DNA from 2 places in the Tatumella sp. UBA2305 genome. Region 2 is predicted to be linked to the other one. Evidence: predicted binding sites of a transcription regulator. Region 2 holds the regulator's gene; the other holds the start of a gene.
What was found. The regulator PurR, encoded in region 2, represses purine synthesis genes. The targets are predictions, from matches to a motif close to CANGCAAACGTTTGCNTG.

Region 1: a site for PurR is predicted at 2,616-2,633, ahead of carA (glutamine-hydrolyzing carbamoyl-phosphate synthase small subunit). Genes of this name have one in related genera too.

The regions. Positions count from the first base shown of each region.
Region 1 is NZ_DDVT01000023.1:148,566-156,465, forward strand. Features, by position in the region: gene carB (carbamoyl-phosphate synthase large subunit) at 1-1,230, opposite strand, end outside; gene carA (glutamine-hydrolyzing carbamoyl-phosphate synthase small subunit) at 1,245-2,393, opposite strand; gene dapB (4-hydroxy-tetrahydrodipicolinate reductase) at 2,851-3,666, opposite strand; gene ispH (4-hydroxy-3-methylbut-2-enyl diphosphate reductase) at 3,897-4,850, opposite strand; gene fkpB (FKBP-type peptidyl-prolyl cis-trans isomerase) at 4,831-5,301, opposite strand; gene lspA (signal peptidase II) at 5,305-5,808, opposite strand; gene ileS (isoleucine--tRNA ligase) at 5,808-7,900, opposite strand, start outside.
Region 2 is NZ_DDVT01000015.1:611,700-619,599, reverse strand. Features, by position in the region: gene cfa (cyclopropane fatty acyl phospholipid synthase) at 20-1,168, opposite strand; gene punC (purine nucleoside transporter PunC) at 1,474-2,643, opposite strand; gene punR (DNA-binding transcriptional activator PunR) at 2,747-3,649, shown strand; gene purR (HTH-type transcriptional repressor PurR) at 3,659-4,684, opposite strand; gene B3Z23_RS09240 (YnhF family membrane protein) at 4,959-5,048, shown strand; gene B3Z23_RS09235 (C40 family peptidase) at 5,314-6,114, opposite strand; gene B3Z23_RS09230 (Grx4 family monothiol glutaredoxin) at 6,476-6,808, shown strand; gene rnt (ribonuclease T) at 6,865-7,539, opposite strand; gene gloA (lactoylglutathione lyase) at 7,656-7,900, opposite strand, start outside.

The DNA.
Region 1 (7,900 bases), on a different contig from region 2:
GTCAAAACCACAGGCACCGACTTCCAGGCCTCGTAATGCTTTCTGCATGGATTCCTGGAATGTACGGCCAATAGCCATCACTTCACCGACGGACTTCATCTGGGTAGTCAGACGATCGTTGCTACCAGCAAATTTTTCGAAATTAAAACGAGGAATCTTAGTGACGACATAGTCAATTGAAGGTTCAAATGACGCCGGAGTCAGGCCTCCGGTAATATCGTTCATCAGCTCATCGAGGGTATAACCCACTGCCAGTTTGGCCGCGATTTTCGCAATCGGGAAACCGGTCGCTTTAGAAGCCAGTGCCGAAGAACGGGAAACCCTGGGGTTCATTTCGATGACGATCAGACGGCCATTTTCAGGATTTACCGAGAACTGCACATTAGATCCACCGGTTTCCACACCAATTTCACGCAGAACCGCCATCGAAGCGTTACGCATGATTTGGTACTCTTTATCGGTCAGCGTCTGAGCGGGCGCAACCGTGATGGAGTCACCGGTATGAATACCCATGGCATCGAAGTTTTCGATAGAACAAACGATGATACAGTTATCATTTTTGTCACGAACCACTTCCATCTCATACTCTTTCCAGCCAATCAGCGACTCATCAATCAGCAGTTCATTGGTTGGAGAGAGATCCAACCCGCGTTCACAAATCTCTTCAAATTCTTCGCGGTTATAGGCGATACCGCCACCGGTGCCACCCATAGTAAAGGAAGGACGAATGATGCACGGGAAACCGACATCTTCTGCAACCTTTAGAGCTTCTTCCATAGTATGAGCAATACCGGAACGCGCGGTATCGAGCCCAATGCTCTTCATGGCTTTATCAAAACGGCGACGATCTTCTGCTTTATCGATAGCATCTGCCGTTGCACCAATCATGGTGACGCCAAACTCTTCCAGCACACCGTGCTTTTCCAGTTGCAGCGCACAGTTCAGAGCTGTCTGACCGCCCATGGTAGGCAATACCGCATCCGGACGCTCTTTTTCGATAATTTTGCGCACCACTTCCCAGTGGATAGGTTCAATATAGGTAGCGTCCGCCATATCCGGGTCAGTCATGATGGTAGCCGGGTTTGAGTTCACCAGCACCACACGATAGCCTTCTTCGCGTAAGGCTTTACAAGCCTGAGCTCCGGAGTAATCGAATTCACACGCCTGGCCAATCACTATCGGGCCGGCACCAAGGATCAGGATGGATTTTATGTCTGTACGTTTTGGCATTTATTGGCTCCTGATTACCTTTTACCGGAACGGAAAGTGTTAATTAAATCGATAAAGTGGTCGAATAACGGTGCCGCGTCATGCGGTCCGGGGCTGGCTTCCGGATGGCCCTGGAAACTGAATGCGGGCTTATCTGTCCGGTGAATCCCCTGCACGGTATGGTCGAACAGGGATTTATGGGTCACCCGCAGACACTCTGGCAGATTCTGTTCATCAACGGCAAAACCGTGGTTTTGCGCGGTGATCATCACGACATTCCGGTCCAGATCTTTCACCGGGTGGTTTCCTCCGTGATGTCCCAGCTTCATTTTTATCGTTTTAGCGCCACTGGCCAGAGCTAATAGCTGATGCCCGAGGCAGATACCAAATACCGGAATATCCGTTGTCAGAAATTGTTGAATTGCGCTGATCGCGTAATCACAAGGCTCCGGGTCACCGGGACCGTTCGATAAGAAAATACCATCCGGATTCAGTTTCAAAACTTCATCCGCCGATGTTTTGGCCGGAACCACGGTCAACCGTACCCCACGGTCAACCAGCATACGCAGGATATTGCGTTTGGCACCAAAGTCGTAAGCCACGACATGGTAAGGCAATTCGCTTTCATCTTTTGCCGCAGGCAATTCATTCGCCAGCGTCCAGCTACCTTGCTGCCAGACATAGGTCTTATCAGTGGTAACTTCTTTGGCCAGATCCATCCCCTTCAGACCCGGGAAACTTTTCGCCTGCTGCAGTGCTACAGCCACATCCGGATTATCACCGGCAATAATGCAGCCATTCTGAGCACCTTTTTCGCGTAATAAGCGGGTCAACTTACGGGTATCGATATCGGCTATTGCAACAATGTTATGGCGGGAAAGATAGGCTGAGAGGTCTTCGGTACTGCGGTAGTTACTGGCAATCAGAGGCAGGTCGCGGATAACTAATCCCTGAGCATGCACCCGGGAGGACTCTTCGTCTGCGGGATTGGTACCAACATTACCGATATGGGGATAAGTAAGAGTGACGATCTGGCGGGAATAGGAAGGATCAGTAAGGATTTCTTGATAACCGGTCATTGACGTGTTGAAAACGACCTCTCCCACTGCCGACCCACATGCCCCAATGGCCCGACCGTGGAACTCGGTTCCGTCTTCCAGAACCAGGATTGCTGACTTTGTCAAAACTTCCTCCAGGGAATAAATAGTCACTATACCTGCATATTAATTCATGAATAGCACCTGAATCAATCCAAAAAACACCTTTCAGGTCGATTTTTGGCAAATTGGGCGCATTCTAATGAGCGTCATGCACTATGTCCAGTCTGAAAGCCAATAATATTGTTTTTTTTAACGCACTGAAGCGAAAAAGCTACTGACAGCGACATAAATGGTGGATTAATAGCGTACTAAAACGATTGCCTGACGAGAAGCATAATAGATAAGTGGAAAAAACGACGTTTCAGACCAAATGGTCCGAAATCAACACCAAATAAGGGACAAAAAACAGGTTAAATAAAAAAAACAACTAAAAATTTATAAAAATGACCTGAGATGAATATATTTAAAAAATAAGGAGGGAAAATAAAAAACCCTCCATTACAATCAAATAGTTACTGATTGCCATTCACATCACAACACATTATAAATCATTCAAGGAAAGTACATCCCGCATGTCATAAAGACCATTTTCTCGAGTGAGAACCCACTCAGAGGCTTTAACCGCGCCTTTTGCAAAAGTCATTCGACTGGAAGCTTTATGAGTGATTTCAACCCGCTCCCCAATATCCGCAAACATTGCCGTATGCTCACCAACAATATCTCCGGCCCGCACGGTGGCAAAGCCGATGGTCTGTGGCTTGCGCTCACCCGTATGACCTTCACGGCTGTACACTGCATGTTCGGCAAGTTTCCAGTCCATCGCATCTGCGATTGATTCCCCCATCGCCAGCGCGGTGCCTGAAGGCGCATCAACTTTATGTCGGTGATGCGCTTCAGTAATTTCGATATCACTATATTCACCCATTACTTTTGCTGCTTTTTCCAGCAATTTAAGCACCAGATTGACACCGACGCTAAAATTAGCCGCAAAAACAATGGGCACCTGCTGGCTGGCTGTATGGATCGCCTGCTTACCAGCATCATTAAACCCGGTAGTACCAATCACCATCGCTTTTTGATGGTTTTGACAGAACTCAAGGTACTCAAGTGTGGCTTCCGGACGTGTAAAATCGATTAGAACATCAAATTCATCTTTCACCGCCAGCAGATTATCAGTAATCAATACTCCGGTTTTGGTGATACCCGCCAGTTCACCAGCATCACAGCCCACTAAAGATGATCCCTGACGAACCACCACAGCACCAAGACTGACATTACTGGCCAGCAAGGTGGCTTCAATCAACTGACGGCCCATTCTTCCGGAGGCTCCGACAATACCTATTCGGATGTTTTTCATAACTATTCATTCCTGTACATGTGCATAAAATGCCGGCTCAGAGTAACCAGCCTCGTGAGTGGGCACCAGTAAAATAAAGCATCATTAGAATTTCAGCGGGATGGGGGAATATTATCAGCAAAAACAATGAGACGTGAAGCCGGCAGTATTCAGAAATTAATGCTACCGGTACGGCAGATCAGCAACAGCTGAACTCCTGCAGCACAGGAACCGGCTGCAGGAATACGGGATTATTCAACTTCTTTAATATCAACCCGAAGTTCTTTTGGCACTTCAAAGACAATATTTTCTTCTCGACCAATCAGTTCTATCGCGGCTTCACCACCAAATTCCTGTAATCTGGAAATCACCTGTTGCACCAGAATATCCGGAGCTGAAGCGCCCGCAGTCACCCCGACACAACTGACCCCTTCCAGCCAGCTCTCACGGATATCTTCCGCAGAATCAATCAGCTTAGCCAGTTTACCGGCGCGCTGTGCCAGTTCCGCCAACCGGTTAGAGTTAGAAGAGTTCTTCGATCCAACAACCAGAATCACTTCCGCACGATCAGAAAGATGCCGTACAGCTTCCTGGCGGTTAGTCGTGGCGTAGCAGATATCATCTTTGCGCGGGCCAATAATAGCCGGAAAACGTTCACGTAACGCATCGATAATCTCAGAGGTATCATCCACAGATAAGGTGGTCTGAGTCATAAAGCTCAGATTAGATTCATCTTTGATTTTGAGCCTGAACACATCTTCAGGTGACTCCACCAAATACATCCCCCCTTCCGGGTTATTGTATTGCCCCATGGTGCCTTCAACTTCAGGATGCCCGGCATGACCAATCAGAATTGCTTCCACACCTTTGCGGCTGGCCCTGGCAACCTCCATATGCACTTTGGTAACTAACGGACAGGTTGCATCGAACAGCATCGTCAGTGAACGGGAACGGGCTTCCGCCCTGACCGCCTGAGAAACGCCATGGGCGGAAAATATCAGAATCGCACCATCCGGCACTTCACTGATCTCTTCGATAAAAATCGCCCCACGCTCACGTAAGCTCTCCACAACATAGCGGTTATGTACTACCTCATGGCGGACATAAATCGGTGCGCCGTACATCTCCAGCGCCCGCTCCACAATACTGATCGCCCGGTCAACACCGGCGCAAAATCCCCGCGGATTAGCGAGCAGAATCTGCATTTTCGGCCTCCGGTTGTGGATTAACTTCCAGCACCTCAACGTTAAAAGTGATCACTTGTCCGGCCAGTGGATGGTTAAAATCCACGGTAATGGAATCACCGGAAACATCACGAATAACTCCCGGCATTTCACTGCCATCCATCGCCGTAAATAACATTATTGCCCCCTGTTGAGGCTCACCAGCGTCGGCAAAGTCCCTGCGCGAAAAATACTGAATCAAATCAGGATTAGCTGCACCAAATGCATCTTCCGCTGCCAGGGTAAACTGACGGGAATCCCCGGCAGTCAGCCCTTCCAGAGCGGCCTCAAAGGCCGGAGACAGACTGTCATCCCCCAGTCGGAATAATGCCGGTTTTCCGTTTGCACGTGTCGATTCGGCAACCGATCCATCTTCCAGAGTCAGTGTAAAATGCACCAGAAACGAATGGTTATGCTGTAGCGTGTTACTCATGCCTTACCCTTTGTCAGCCTGTTTAGCTGAGGAAGGGATAAACCCTTCCAGAACCACCAGTGCCGCACCAATACAAATTCCACAGTCCGCAATATTGAAGGTCGCGAAATGCCAGTCACCGACATAGAAGTCAATAAAATCGACGACAAAACCATGCCAAGCCCGGTCGAGCAAATTACCTAATGCCCCACCAATAATCATAGCGTAAGCAATATTCGTTAGCCTCTGGCTGGCACGACTACGGTACATCATCACCAGTAATGCGATAACGATAGCCACCGCAATTCCGGCAAAGAACCAACGCTGCCACCCGCCTTTATCCGCCAGAAAACTGAATGCCGCACCATAGTTATGCGCATAAAACAGGTTCAGAAATGGCATCAGCGTACGGCTCTCGTGCAACTGCATATTCGCCATAATCCACTGTTTGCTGGCAAAATCGACCACGATCACCAGCACCATCACCCAAAGCCAGCGTAAGCCGGTTGAACACAATGATTTACTCATCAGGCAAACTTACGCTCTTCGCCGGCACCTGCCACGTTGGTATAACAACGGCCACAGATTTCAGCATGTTCAGGATTCTGACCAACATCGGTCGTGTAATGCCAGCAACGTGGACATTTTTCGCCTTCAGCTTTAGTCAGAACTACCTTCAGACCTTTCAGATGTTCACTTTGAACAGCATCCGCAGGCGCAGACGGGTAGTCAGCAACCTGAACCGACGAAGTCAGCAGGACAAAACGCAGTTCATCCCCCAGAGCTTTTAGTTTTTCAGCTAACGACTCATCCGCGTACAGAACCACTGAGGCTTCCAGAGCACCACCAATCCGCTTATCGGCTCGGGCTTGTTCTATCACCTTATTCACTTCACTACGAACTTTCAGCAGTTGTTCCCAGTAAGAACTATTCAGCGCCTCGTCTTCCGCAAGGCCAAACAGTCCCTGATACCATTCACCGGTAAACACATACTGTTCACGCTGTCCGGACAAGTGTCCCCAGATTTCATCCGCGGTGAATGACATGACAGGTGCCATCCAGCGAACCAGTGCTTCGGCAATATGCCACAGTGCCGTCTGGCAACTCCGGCGTGCCACGCTATCGGCTTTCGCGGTGTACTGGCGATCTTTGATGATATCCAGATAGAAAGATCCCATCTCGACTGAACAGAACTGCATCAGGCGTTGTACCACTTCGTGGAAGTCATAACGCTCATAAGAGGCTACGATATCCTGCTGTGCCGCCAGTGCACAACTGACAGCCCAGCGATCCAGCACCACCATATCCTCTGCAGCCACCAGATCAGTTTCCGGATTAAATCCGTTCAGGTTTGCCAGCAGGAAGCGGGCGGTGTTACGGATACGGCGATACGCATCCGCAGAACGTTTCAGAATTTCGTCTGATACCGCCATTTCACCTGAGTAGTCGGTAGAAGCGACCCACAGACGTAAAATATCCGCACCCAGTTTGTCCATCACATCCTGAGGGCTAACAGTATTACCAATCGATTTAGACATCTTACGGCCCTGACCATCCACGGTGAAACCATGAGTCAGTACCTGGCGGTAAGGTGCCTTGCTTTTGATAGCGGTAGAGATCATCAGGGATGACATGAACCAGCCCCGGTGCTGGTCAGAGCCTTCCAGATAAATATCTGCACTGTGACCGTTAAACTCCGGGCGCACATCCACGACAGAGCAGCTGGTCGACCCGGAATCAAACCAGACATCCAGCGTATCAGGCACTTTGCTGTAGTTTTCAGCATCATCACCCAGTAACTCTTTAGCATCCAGATCCCACCATGCCTGAATACCATCCTGCTCGACACGCAGTGCAACCTGTTCCATCAGTTGCAGGGTATTCGGATGAAGCTCCTCAGTCTGGTTGTGGACAAACAGTGCCATCGGCACACCCCAGGTACGCTGGCGGGAAATACACCAGTCAGGGCGATTCGCGACCATAGATTCAATTCGAGCCTGACCCCAGTCCGGAATCCACTGCACATCATTGATCTCTTTGAGTGACTGAGCACGCAGACCTTTCTGATCCATGCTGATAAACCATTGTGGCGTTGCACGGAAGATAATAGGTGTTTTGTGACGCCAGCAGTGTGGATAGCTGTGGTGTAATTTTTCCACATGCAGAAGTGCGCCTTTCTCACGCAGCAGTTCCACAATCAGATCATTCGCTTTAAATACATTAACGCCATCCAGACCCGGATAAGTTCCTGGCAGGTAGCTGCCATCCGGGCCAACAGGGTTGGCAACTTCAATGCCATATTTTTGACCAATGACATAGTCTTCAGGACCATGTCCCGGGGCCGTATGAACAGCACCTGTACCAGCATCCAGAGTGACATGATCACCCAGCAATACCGGAACATCAAAGTCGAGGAACGGATGATGGAAACGCAACAGCTCAAGCGCATCGCCGCGGCATTCCCCCAGAACGGTCCATTCTGTGATCCCGGCACGCTCCAGTACACTTTCGGTCAGTTCTTTTGCCAGAATCAGCACATTGCTACCGGCCTGAACTAACTGGTATTCAAACTCAGGGTTAACAGAAATCGCCCGGTTAGAAGGCATGGTCCACGGAGTGG
Region 2 (7,900 bases):
TTACACCATCCAGTTACGGTTAACGGGCGACCCGTAAACCGCCATCTACCCCGCGGGTAAACACCACCTGCCAAAGCTGAATGTCACGGGCGCGGAACGCACCGGCGCAGGCATTCAGATAGTAGGTAAACATACGTTTAAAGCGTTCATTATAGTTATGTTCCAGCTGTGGCCAGCTGGCGAGGAAACGCTCATACCATGCCATCAGTGTCCTGTCATAATCGACACCAATGTTATGCCAGTCTTCCATCACAAAATGGGGTTCGCTGGTTTGCGCAATATGAGCGACAGATGGCAAACAACCATTTGGGAAAATATATTTATCAATCCATGGGTCAACATTTAAATCTGTATGATTAGAACCAATGGTGTGAAGTAAAAATATACCGTCCGGTTTTAGATTGCGGTTAACAACATCAAAATAGGTCGCGTAATTTTTCGGACCTACGTGTTCAAACATCCCGACAGAAACAATCCGGTCAAAGCTCAGATTCAGATCACGGTAATCCTGCAGCAGGATGGTGACATCCAGCCCTTTACACCGCTCCTGAGCCATTTTCTGCTGTTCCGCAGAGATGGTCACACCATGGACACTGACACCATAGTGACGCGCCGCGAACTCGGATAAACCACCCCAGCCGCAACCGATATCCAGCAGGGTCATACCTGGCTCAAGTTGCAGCTTACGGCAGATCATATCCAGTTTCGCTTCCTGAGCGGCTTCCAGAGTGGTTGCCTCTTTCCAGTAACCACAGGAATACTGCATATAAGGATCGAGCATCAGGCTGAACAGATCATTTCCCAGATCGTAATGTTCTTTACCGACTATCCAGGCGCGTTTTTTAGATTGCAGATTCTTAAGACGGGCTGTAGCAATTCGAAGGGTATCTTTAAAGTGATGCGGCAATTGTTTATCAAGTTTATGTTTCAATACCCGATAAAAAAACTGGTCAAGCCGTTCACATTCCCACCAGCCGTCCATATAACTCTCACCTAAACCCAGAGAGCCTTCCTGCAAAACTCGTTTAAAAAAATCAGGGTTTTTTACCTGAATATCCCAAGGGCGATCACCATTGATAGCAATATCGGCCATCGACAGCATTTCACTGGCAATACGGTACCAATGATCTTCCTTAAGGCTAACTTCTGCTACACATGATGAACTCATACGCTTCTTATCACCTGTTCTATTTGAACCTGAAGAAAGAATAGACAACTTTCGTGGGTTCGTGAGTAAACTCACAAAAAACGTGCATTTATAAGTAAAGACAAAACAGAGGTGCTAGTAAATATCGAAAAATGCGGTTGCGCAGACAAAGCACAAACAAAATTAGTCAGCATACACGGTGACTTATAATAGAAAATTTGTCACCAGAGTGATTATATGCCCGGCAATCTGAATGTTCAATGACTGATGATTAGGGCGCTAATTGTGAAAGCAGGATTAACCCGCCGTGCGAGCGGCGGGAGAAATTAAGGGCAGGGAGGTTTACGATACTGAAGACAAAAGCCGGCTCCGGCCAGAAAAACGGTGACGCCCATTGCTGTGGCGGTTGTCAGTAAGGGCTGTGAAAGATGATAAGACACCAGCAAACTGAACACGAAGCATAACCCCAGCTGCAACGCGTTCTGTAGGGCAGCAGCCTTACCGCTTGCGTCGGGGAATACCTGAAGCGCCGCAGAAACGACGACAGGATAAATAGCCCCGTTAGCCATTGCCATGCCGCAGAAGGGAAGTAACAGGCTGAACAGCTGAGGTTGGCTAAAGAAACTCACAGCGACAACACCAGCGATACTCACTGTATAAAGCGCCAGCAACCAGGGTAACAGTTGACGACCACTGAACCGGTTAAGCAGAGCACGACAACCAAAGCCACCCGCAAGGAACGTCAGGGTTTGTGGGATATAGCTTAGCCCGATATCACCGGTAGTCAGCCCCAGCCCGGATAGAATAAAGGGTGAACCGGTTAGCCAGGCAAAGAAACTGGCAGAGCAGGCTGAATAGATCAGCACATTGCCACTGTATTGGCGTACCGAGAGTAACTTCAAAAAACCCGGGGTTACAGAGTCCTTTGCTCCGGAAACTGCCGTTGGCCTGGTCGGTAAGCGCAGGGTAGCCATTATCAACACGCAGGTCAGCACAGTTAATACCAAAAATATTGAATGCCAGTGAAAATGTGCCAGCAACCATGATCCAAGTAACGGAGCAAGCGCCGGCGACAATGCGACCATGGGCATTATAGTGGCAAAAATCTTCTGACTGCGGGATGCCGGATAGTGATCCAGTACCAGGGATTGCCAACTGACGGCGGCAGCACAGACACCGGTGGCCTGGATAAATCTCAGCGCCAATAGCGCATGTGGCGAGGATACCCACAGCATTGCCAGACAGCTCAATGCAAATATTGCCAGACCAGTCACCAGAACGGGTTTCCGGCCAACTTTATCCGACAGCGGGCCCCAGAATAACTGAGCGCAGGCAAACCCTGCAAGGAACAGGCTCAGGCTGGCACTAATCACACCTGAATCGGTATTCAGATCCTGTTTCATGGCCTCAAAAGCAGGCAGATACATATCTGTAGCCAGAAAACCCAGCATACTGAGTAATGACAGATAGACTAAAAAGATTACCGGATGACGCATCGATCCTCCTCGTGGAAATTTGCGCCAGAGTTTAAAAGGGTGCGTGGAGGGTTGTGAACCGTTATTATTTGCAACCAACTGTGAAAAATATTGAAAGGTTGCTATGTGGTCAGAATATGCGCTCGAAGTCGTGGATGCAGTGGCGAGGAATGGTAGCTTTAGTGCGGCAGCCAGAGAGTTACACCGGGTACCCTCAGCCATCAGTTATACCGTGCGACAACAGGAGGAGTGGCTGGCAGTCTCATTGTTTGAGCGACAGCACCGTGATGTGATACTGACGGCCGCAGGTGAACATTTTGTTCGCGAAGGTCGGGGGATTATCAAAAAAATGCAGGAAACCCGGCGTCAGTGCCAGCAACTGGCAAACGGCTGGCGTGGTGAACTCAGTATTGCGATGGACTGTATCGTTAAACGTTCCAGAATGCAGCAACTGACCATCGACTTTTACCGACACTTCCCGGATGTTGAATTGCATATCTATGAAGAGGTGTTTAACGGGGTCTGGGATGCATTAGCCGCAGGCCGCGTTGATATGGCGATTGGGGCGACTCAGGCGGTCCCGGTAGCCGGGCGTTATGCGTTCCAGGATATGGGACGTCTTAACTGGCGTTGTATCGTCAGTGCCGGACATCCCCTGGCAAGAGAATCTCAGTCGGGCGAGGAGCAGCTTCGTGCATGGCCATCACTGGTTATGGAGGATACCTCAAGGGAATTACCGCGAAGGATGACCTGGACTCTGGATAACCAACGTCGGATGACCGTACCGGACTGGCAGACTGGTCTGGATTGCGTAAGGGCAGGATTGTGTGTGGCTATGGTCCCCGGCCACCTTGCACGGCCGCTATTAGAGAGCGGAGAAGCGAAAGAACTGAAACTACCCGTTCCGTTTCCGGAAAGTCCATGTTGCGTGAGTTGGTCAGAACAACGTACTTCGCCGGCTTTACGCTGGATCCTGGAGTACCTGGGAGATACTGCCACCCTGAACCAGGAATGGCTCAGGGAGTGACTGAGGTGGTTAGCGCCGGTAGTCGTGGAACGGACCGTCGCTTACCGAACGACGTTCTATCAGTGTCGGATGGATTTCAATGGTTTGAGGTTCTTCGCGTTTGTTCACTATGCGGTCGAGTAGCATCTCAAGCGCTTTTTCGCCTAATTCACTTTTTGGCTGGTGAACGGTTGTGAGTGCCGGCGTGAAGTAACGAGAGTTGCGCACATTATCGTAGCCAATAATGGAGATGTCCTGGGGCACCCGCAGTCCCTGTTCATCTGCAGCGCAAATGGCTCCCATGGCCATAATATCCCCGCCGCAGAATACCGCAGTCGGGAGCTGAGGTTGCGCAAGTATTTTCTGCATCGCCTTGTAACCAGACTCGGGTTCAAAATCCCCCTGGACGCTCCATTCTTCACGGTGAGTGATCCCCGCCTCTTCCAGAGCTTTCAGAAAACCTGCCAGCCGGCCACCTCCGGTATTTCTTTCCATTTGTCCCGGGATACAACCAATATCACGATGACCCCGCTCAATCAGGTAACGCCCTGCCAGGTATCCGCCATGAAACGCGTTATCCAGCACCGTGTCTGTAAAGTCTCCGCGTGACACCCCCCAGTCCATCACCACCATCGGAATATTGCGGTTTTCTTCCAGCATATCCAGCAGCTCTTGCGGATATTCGGCACACATGACCAGAAGCCCGTCTACGCGTTTGCGCGCCATCATTGACAGGTAAGCCCGCTGCTTCTGTAGATCGTTGTGGGCGTTACCCAAAATCAGGGTATAGCCGTGGTCAAAGCATTTTTTTTCAATAGCTTCAATAATTTCGGCAAAATATGGGGCTTCGAGTGTTGTCGAAAGTAAGCCCAGCGTCTTGGTATTATTGACTTTAAGGCTTCTGGCGACAGCACTGGGGGAGTAGTGCAACTCGTTTATCGCTTCCCAGACCGCTTTCCGTGTGTTTTCCGCAACAAAACGGGTCTGATTAATGACATGGGACACAGTGGTGGTCGAAACCCCTGCACGCTTTGCCACGTCTTTAATAGTTGCCATTCAGTGAGTACTCCTGGTTTTAAAAAAATAATATATTGATTTTTAATATGTTAATCGTTTGCGTCAGTTCAGCATTCTACTGACCAGTCTTAATGGGAACTCAGAGGTCAGGGGAGAGTCCGGGGAAGACAACCGGTAAAAAAACAGCAGCTGAGGAATTTGCGCAACAAAGACCGGCAATTCTAGCAAGGCTGCCACAATAAAACGAGATTTTTGCGCACCAGTGTGGGATTATAACTATCTCCCTACTTTTAGTGTGCCTAAAGGAGTTCTGATGGATACTGATCTTAAGCTTGCACTGACAACTACTGTCGTAGCGTTGCTGATGATTATGGCCTTCAGTTTTACGGCCATATTGCATTAATCGTCGCGCACAGGTTCAGCCATCGACGACCAGCCTGTGTGGTTAAGTTGTCAGGACCGGTCACCGGGTCAGTCTGGTGCCGGTTTTTTTTGTTGTCGGGAAATGCCGGTGACTTTGCTGCGGTAGAGGTTACCAGCGACTCAATTCTGCAAGCAACGTTGGGGAAAAGGGGGGATGGGTCAGGCAGCTTGCTCTCAGTATAAAAAACTGCACCTTACTCTCGGCGTTTAAGGTGCAGTTTGTTTTCCGGGGCGGGAAAGAAAAATTAACGGACGGTGCTCGGTGTCATCATGCGACGTGCGCCAATATAGTGACGCTGCCAGTATTCATTACTTAACGCAGTAATCTGGATATCTTTACCGGTGCGAGGTGACTGAATAAATTTACCATCACCCAGGTAGACACCAACATGGTCAGCTGCGCCGTGACGATGGATACGGAAGAACACCAGGTCACCTTTTTCCAACTCATCACGTTTTACCGGTGCTGCGTCGCGCAGATGGTACATTTCATTCGCAGTGCGGGGAATTTTGAAATTCACCAGGTCTTTATAGGCATAATAAACCAGACCACTGCAGTCAAATCCGGTATGCGGAGAGGTTCCTCCCCACTGATAAGGCTTCCCGAGTTGATCCATCAGTTTAACCATCGCGGTCGCACGGGCTTTCTGATAACGCAAACGATGCTGTTTACTCATCCGGATAGCGGCCAGTGTGGCGGATGGATGACGCGTCGTTTTTATAGCTGCGGGGCGATGACGGCCATACTTTTTAGTTTCATGTCTGCGATTCTTTGCCAGATGAAGAGATTCTTTCGTTGTACGACTATGTTTAACTTTACGCTGACTGGTGAAGTGTTTCACCCGATGGATCAGGGGCTGACGGGTTTTATGTCGACTACTGGTCGTCTTAATCGGTCTTCGCTTGCGGCGTGCATCCTCTTCGGTGACAGCTTTACGGGTGGTTTTGTGAAATGTGGCATTTACCGCGGTTCGAGGCGATGCCTCTGCGACATTGAAAAAAAGCTGTGCTACAGCCAGAATAAAAAGCGTGATCAGTAGACGCATAGTTGTCAGGTTACAGGTTAAATGTCCTGAAAAAGACGGACAAAATTAAAAAATAACATCTGACCTTTCAGTCAGCCCCAAATTCATTCTAATCCAGAATTTTATTAAATGTTAAGGTCTTTTTTCCGGAATCTGTTACGAGAAGTTTTTTGACGTAAAATTGAGCATAAACAGGTAATTAAGCCACATATCTTTGATGAAACTTCATGCGACTGAATTTTTCATCCTGCAGTTGTTAACGGTTTAACGCGAAATGCCATATAAGTGAACTTTTATGTAGTAGATGAAAAATGTCGTTTTCACTGGCGGGTTGATATCGCTACAATAACAAAACATGTCGTTTTGTCCCGAAGGAAGTACTATGAGCACTCTCGAAAAAATTCAGACTCAGATTTCTGAAAACCCTATTCTGCTGTATATGAAAGGTTCCCCTAAATTACCAAGCTGTGGTTTCTCCGCTCAGGCGGTTCAGGCACTTTCAGCCTGCGGCCAGCGTTTTGCCTATGTCGATATCCTGCAGAATCCGGATATTCGTGCCGAGTTACCGAAATATGCAAACTGGCCAACTTTTCCACAGTTATGGGTAGACGGAGAGCTGGTGGGCGGCTGTGACATTATTATTGAAATGTATCAGCGTGGCGAACTTCAGCAGCTGATTAAAGAAACCGCAGAGAAATACCCTGCGGCAGAATAACTGTTACCGACGGTGATTCTGATGCCCGCTTATTTACGCGGGCATTTTTTTGTGCGTCAGTCAGACGCGACAGAAGCCTCTGTCTCATCATCCTCACCGGTGGGTAACGGCCAGCCTCCCAGTCTTTTCCAGCGGTTAACCAGTTCACAGAACAAGGTTGCCGTTTGTTGGGTATCATACAGCGCGGAATGCGCCAGATGACTGTCAAAAGTCATTCCTGCCGTTTTACAGGCTTTGGCAAGTACTGTCTGGCCAAGAACCAGCCCGCTGAGAGCCGCGGTATCAAAAGTGGCAAACGGGTGGAAAGGGTTGCGTTTCAGATGGCTGCGCTGCGCGGCTGCCATCACGAAGCTTTGATCAAAATGGGCATTGTGAGCCACGATAACCGCTCTGGCACAGTCACTGTCTTTCATGCCTTTGCGTACCATCTTGAAAATAGCGTGTAACGCTTCATGTTCACTGACTGCATTGCGCTCAGGATCATTAGGATCGATACCGGTAAAAGCCAGTGCTTCAGGGTGTAACAGTGCACCTTCAAACGGCGTTACATTAAAATGCAGGGTCTGGTCCGGCTGCAGCCAGCCATCGTCATCCATTTTCAGGGTGACCGCAGCAATTTCCAGTAGTGCATCAGTGTCGGCATTAAAACCTGCGGTTTCGACATCAATCACGACAGGGTAAAAGCCCCGAAAACGTTGATTCAGTGCATTGAGCGAAGAAGTTTCGGACATCAGTATCTCATTGGACGAAAAGAGCAGTCGGTAGTCTGACTATTACTACCGGGACATAATCGGGTGAATATTACTTCCGCAGAAAAAGTCTGCCTGATTCAGGCAGACATCGCCTGTTAGTTGCCGAGTCCCTGACCGGTATGTTTTTTTTCAATTAACTCGATTTTGTAACCATCCGGATCTTCTACAAACGCAATTACGGTAGTGCCACCTTTGACCGGACCGGCTTCGCGGGAAACTTTACCCCCGTCTTTTCGAATTCGTTCGCAGGCTTCTGCGGCATTATCAACTTCAATGGCGATATGTCCGTAGGCATTTCCCAGGTCATAACTGTCAACGCCCCAGTTATAGGTTAGTTCGA